One region of the Flavobacterium sp. B114r genome, then DNA from elsewhere that is predicted to be linked to it. Evidence: riboswitches for the same ligand, from Rfam matches in the RefSeq annotation. Region 1 holds a riboswitch; the other holds the start of a gene.

Region 1 (3,218 bases):
CGTTAAAAAATTACCTTCGTTAACAATGAATAGCCCACCATCATAATCTCCTCTTGGTGCTTGATTATCATTGTCATCATTGCTGCACGACACAAGAAATGCCGAACTTATCGCAATGGTTAAAAACAGTTTATTAAATCTTTTCATGATATTTAAAAATTAAGGTTAATGTATAAAGTATAGTTTGTTCCGGGCATCTGTCTGCTTATGACAGGTTGATAGTTTTCGTTCCAGATATTAAATATTTGCAAGCCAATTTTGTAACTGTTCTTTTTTCCAAAATCATAATCAGCTCCAAAATTTCCAACGTTATAATCTTTTACTCTGGTTGCAGGATTATTAAAAGGAGTGCTGTAAACATCGCCATTATATAAATACTGAAAATAAGAGGATACTTTTTTCCAATTGTACGAAACCGATCCTGTTAGTTTATGATAAGGAACATATACAAGTTGCTTATAGACCAATTCACCGCTTATTAACTGTTTGCTTTCTGAAACGGTATAGGCATAAGTACCATTAAGCGTAAAATTATGGTTGTCTATTTTAGTTCTCCATTCCAGAAGTACTTCCGCTCCATAAGCTCTCACTTTTTTTGTGTTTTCAGGCGACCAATTGTCTCCGCCTCCTTGTGATGGTACCCAGCGCAATAAGTCTGTGATCGAATTGTAGTAAGTAGTTACAGATAATGAAAAGTTTTTCGTGAAAAATTCATTGCCAATTTCCGCCTGATAAGATGTCTCAGGTTTTAAGTTAGGATTACCGCTTCCTTCCCAAAACAAATCATTGTAAGTAGGCATTCTGAAATTTTTAGAAGCATTGAATTTTATGCGATAAAAATCGGTAAACAAATACCTTGTTCCTAAAGAAAAAAGAAAAGGATTGCCATAATTGTCGGTTACTTCCTGACGAATACTAGCGTTATAATCCCATTTATCAGTTACTAAATGACTTAATAATAAACTTGCAGAACCTATTTCTCTTTTTACATTATTGATGCTTGATCCGTATCCTTTATTACGATTATAGTCAATGATCGAATTAAGTTTTATTTTGTCATTTACATCAAAAGCCAAATCATATTTTATAATTGAGGTTTCGACTTTTCCATAAGTAAACAAATCAGAATCTATGTCAGAGAAATATTTATAAGATTCACCAATATGAGCTAATTTTACTTTCGAAGTAAACCGATCAAATTTATTTTCCCATTCTAAAAGGTTTCGGGTATTAAAATCGCCGTATTTTGTTTTGGATGCTGTAGGAGTAGTTAAAGAAAAATGACGCTCAGAATCATAAAACTGGCTGTATAATTTTATAGTATTCTTAGAATTGATTTTATAACCAAAAGTGGTGTTCATACTCGTATTGTAGTATTCTCCATTGATGTTTTTCTGATCCGTATTTCCAGGATATTTAAAATCATTTTCTGAACTGTTTCTGGAAAAACTTACTTGCAGACTATACTTATTTGATGAAACCATAGTGCGATAATTGGCACTGTAAGTATCGTAACTGCCGGCACTAAAAAAGAGATGGTTTGAAAACTCTTTTTTAAATTGTAAATCATTGTTAAGGTGTATGCTTCCGCCTATGGCACTGCTGCCGTACAGAACACTTCCGCCCCCGCCTTTTACAGCTATAGAATTGAAATCTCTTGTTCCGATGGTGTTGAAATCTGTCTGACCCAGAAATTGCGAATTGATATTGATACCATTCCAGATAACGGCAGTTTGTGATGCGGTAGTTCCTCTAAAAGAAGGGCCGGATGTCATGCCAAGACCATTTTCTTTAAAATAAATAACAGTATTGTAATTTAAAAGGGAAGTTAAGGAAGATTGATTTTTATTAATGACAGAATCATTCAATACCTGAACTGATTGTGAGTTCGAGTATTTCTTAAGATTGGTATCAGAAACGATGACTTCTTTTAATTTATTAATAGAATCACTTTGCGCCGAAATAATCTGGCACAACAACAGTAAACAAAAAGCAAAAAGTTTTTTTAAAGTCATAATTTCAATACTCTTTTTCCCGAGAGCTCGATATTTGTTACAAAGGCAGGTCTCCTGGCTTGCGTCTTGTTGTTTACCTTCCCATTCGCCGGGGCGAGCAGTGGTTTTGTAGTTAACAACAAGCATTCGTTTAAGAACAAAGCTTACAGTTGCGGGTACAGCTCAAGATTTTTTTAATTATTTACTTGATTCCCTTTTAATGTGTTAAAAATGAACACAACCTTAATTTCGTGCAAAGATAAAGTTAAAATTGTCGATTTTTCAAATTTGTTTGAGTTTTAAAAACAAATTCTGAACAAAAAGACGTTTATAGTTCAATTTTGATGACTTGCCCAAAATCTACCTTGTTTTTAAAGGCGTCTTTTAACGGCAGCGAACTATGATGACATAATATACTTCGAATTAAACCTGCATGCGCTACAATAACGACAGGCGTTGTTATTTCTTTTGAAATCTGCGATAAAAAATCACCAGCTCTTTTATGTAATTCTATAAATGATTCCCCGTTTAAAGCATTAATATTTACAAAATCTTCCATCCAGGAATTGAGTTGTTCCGGTGGAATATCGTTCCAGTTTTTCATTTCCCAATCACCAAAATTCATTTCTAGCAGTCGTGCATCTTTTTCGAATGAATTTGCCTGTATGTTTTTCTGAATGTATTCGGCCAAAATCATACAACGTTTTAAGGGACTCGAAAAAATAACAGCTTCTGAGGGTAATTGCAAAACAATGTTTTCGAAAATGTTTTCAAAAGGTTCTGCTAAACCCACATCCGATTGTCCGTAGCAAACTCCTTTCTCGCAAATCGTTTCGGTATGACGGACTAGATAAATTTCCATATCAAAAGAATGCTTAAATAATAAATAACTTCACAAACTTGTTGTGTTGCTCCCAGGCAATCTCCGGTATAGCCGTCGATCCATTTTTGAAAATAACGAGCTAAAAAATAGCGCATTACAAATACCGGAATTACAGCTAAAAGAAATTGATATTGAAAATAAGATAAAACCAATAACGGAATTAACCCAAAGAAAAATGAACCTAAAATTTCTTTCCAGGTATTTTCTTTAGCAATAGGTTTGCTTTTGCTCGAAGCGTCTTCGCGAGAATATTCGTGAGTAAAAATAATCGATATAGCAGCAAGACGACTTAAAGCATGCGCGGAAATAAATAAAAGAAAAATCTGGAAAAGAGCGATAGC
Region 2 (3,218 bases), 2.3 Mb from region 1:
GGCGTAAACTCTTGTTTGTCGGGAGCTTTTGCATTGTATCGCACTTCTTCCTGAACATAAGTGCCTACAACATTTCCCAAAACTTTAAATCCTCCAAATCTGTAAGAACTTGCGAGAGAAAATAACGCTGTATATCGCTGTGGAAATGAAAATTGGGTTTGTATCCCTCTTCTTGTTGCGTTTAACTTGTTGTACTGAAAATCTGTAGACAGCGAAACATCCCAGGTTGGTAATATGCTGTACATATTTACTGCTGAGAAATAATATTCCTGTTGATAATAGCTGTCGTCTGATTGTGCGCCTTCGGTAACCGTTTCACCTAATATATTGGTAGTGTCTCTGGCCACATAATGCGTGTAATCGTAAGCATATTTTGCCTTTGCCTGAAATTTATATTTATCTGTAAAATCTTTCACTAGGGTACCTTGTGCGAAAAAATTCTTATCGTACTGTCTAAAGCCGTCAGAAAACTTATTCTCGACAATCGCTCCCGGTGCTCCTCGATCTGAATCGTAATAATATACTTTAGCATCCCAGGAACCATTATTTATTTTTCCGTAAAGCCCGGATTCAAATCGTAGTGCTTCTATATCGCTGTTATGTCTGGTGGCAGTCGTATCATATGCAACAGATCCGTCTAGATTGTTTCTTTTGTACCTGTATTTGTATTCACCATTAGATTTAATGTATTCAGAGCTTACACTCATACTTACTTTGTCGCTCAATTTTTGCTCCCACCTAAATGAAGGATCAATATAATTGATAGACATTGTTTTATATCTTACTAATAAATTTGTTTTTTTTGTACCAACAAAAACAGGACGTTTTGTCCTTAAATAAATAGTAGAAGCAGCGGCAAAATCTTTGGCAGATTGGAAAATTTCACTTTTCTGTCCGTTATACATCGTCAGTGATTCCATATCATCTAAGGAGTATTTTCCCAAATCTGTTACGCCATTCTGAGCATTTCCTAATTGTATCCCATCATAAAAAACACCTACATGATGTGTTCCCATATTACGGACATCTACTGTTTTGAGTCCGCCAAGACCACCATAATCCTTAATTTGAGTTCCCGCAAAATACCGAAGAGCATCTGCAACGTTGTGACTTGCCAAATTTTCGAGCAATTTTCCTGAAAGGGACTGTACCGGAATTACTTCCTGATAAGGTTTTCCTTTTAATATTACTTCTTTTAAAACCCGCAAACTATCATTTGATACTTGTGAATGAAGCAAAAACGGAGCAAACAATATAAAAATGAAAAAGAGTATTTTTTTTGTATTATACATCACTGATTTAATTAAATAAACTCCAGAATAATAATCAAAAGCAATAAGAGAGAATCCCATTATAAATAACAGGTCAGTTCTTGTTGTTTGACTTTATTCCACGAAAGTCTTAAACTATGTGATTTGTGGCAGGTCTCCTGACTTGTTCCATCTTTAAACAACCTTCTCATCCGGCTCAGCGAACAATGGCATTAGTAACGTTTAAAGACTTGTGTAGAACTTACAGTAGCGGGTCTGTTCAGGATTTGCACCTGATTCCCTTTTAACTATTTTCTTAAAAACTAAAAAAATAGACCAAAATCTGGTGCAAAGATAGAATTATCTTTATAAAGAAGAGGTATTATCAAATGCAATTTATGTTTATCGCAATAAATGAAGAATTAAATACAATATCACATTAAAAAGTTAATTGACCAGTACTAAACTTCGGACGTTAACAAATTATATAGATAATTGATCAACACCTTAAATTCATGTCATAAAATCACAAAAACCACTAACAATCAATAAATTAACACTTATTCTTGTTAATAATTAATTAAAAAAAATTAAATTTAACTATTGTTTTAAAATTACTATCAACTAAATCCAATTTTGATATGAATTTAAGATCTCTACACTCCCCTTATTTCTATTTATTTGTATTGTTTTTTTTCTGTAATTCAAACGTTTTTTCTCAATGTTTTGAAATCCAGAGTATCTTGGTTGATGCTTGTGGGGTCCAAGAAGGGCGTAACGAAATGGTACGCTTTAAAGTTGGTAGTGCTCCATTAAACATAAATACCTTAACAGTAACATGGCCCAATAATGCTTGGCAGGGCATTGTTCAGGATTTGACAACGGCAGCTGTTGTCGCTCAATTAAATACTGATATAAGTGCTGCAGGCGGATGCGGACAAATACTAGAACCTCCCGGAGGAATATTACCTGCTAATGCAACCGCTATATTAGTTACTAGTTATCTGATGGTTACTAGTGATAATTCATTTGGTCCTTTATCCGAAAATATATATATGGTTTTTCAAGATGCTACAACTACTGTTGGGCACTTTGCCAACCAATCTATCGCACCTCCTAATGGGAGAACGCTTGTGATGAATTTTAGTGGTTGTTTGGATACTGTTACCTATGACAAATCAATGTTGACTAATACAAGTGGGGCAAATACTCCCGCTGACGGTGCTACAGTAAATTTTACCCCAGCCGGACTTGCCACTTACACCAATAACGGTTGTAAAGCACCTGTACCACCTTTTACAGTTGATGCCGGACCTCCTACCTTAACGGCTTGTGCAGGAGCAACAATTACTTTGAATGGTACTGCAGTAGGGCAAACTTCAGTTGCCTGGTCTGCGTCGTCGGGTTCTTTTTCTCCATCAACTACAACTACAACCGATTATACAGTTCCGACTGCAGCGGGTGGAACAACTATAGTATTGACGCTAAAAGCTACTAATAGTTGTGGGCTAGATATTACTGATACTATTAATTTATTAGTAACGTCCAACACAACACCAAACTTTGCAACAACTTTGACTTTGTGTAGTAGTGATACTGCACCAACTTTGGCTCTGACTTCTCCAAACGGAATCACAGGAACATGGAGTCCAAACATTATTGACACTGCAACAAGTGGCAACTATACTTTTACTCCAAATACAGGACAATGCGGCACAACCGCAACTCTTGCAGTGACCATAACTCCACCAACAATTCCTGATTTTGCTACAACTTTGACATTGTGTAATGGCGATACTGCACCAACTTTGGCTCTGACTTCTCCAAACGGAATTACGGGAACTTGGAATCCTGCAGTAGTCAATACTACAACAAGTGGCAATTATATTTTTACTCCAACTGCGGGATTGTGTGCGACAACTACTAGTTTAGCCGTTACCATAAATCAACAAATAACTCCTGATTTTG

The links. Region 1 has a riboswitch for cobalamin ahead of QLQ94_RS00580 (TonB-dependent receptor plug domain-containing protein). Riboswitches for the same ligand answer to the same signal wherever they lie in the genome.
Region 2: linked by a shared signal. The riboswitch ahead of QLQ94_RS15435 (TonB-dependent receptor) and the one ahead of QLQ94_RS00580 (TonB-dependent receptor plug domain-containing protein) in region 1 are both predicted to bind cobalamin.

What each region holds. Positions count from the first base shown of each region.
Region 1 is NZ_CP124858.1:114,530-117,747, reverse strand. Features, by position in the region: gene QLQ94_RS00585 (YncE family protein) at 1-147, opposite strand, end outside; gene QLQ94_RS00580 (TonB-dependent receptor plug domain-containing protein) at 153-2,015, opposite strand; cobalamin riboswitch at 2,043-2,255, opposite strand; gene cobC (alpha-ribazole phosphatase) at 2,323-2,856, opposite strand; gene QLQ94_RS00570 (adenosylcobinamide-GDP ribazoletransferase) at 2,841-3,218, opposite strand, start outside.
Region 2 is NZ_CP124858.1:3,615,902-3,619,119, reverse strand. Features, by position in the region: gene QLQ94_RS15435 (TonB-dependent receptor) at 1-1,292, opposite strand, end outside; cobalamin riboswitch at 1,403-1,606, opposite strand; gene QLQ94_RS15430 (T9SS type B sorting domain-containing protein) at 1,892-3,218, shown strand, end outside.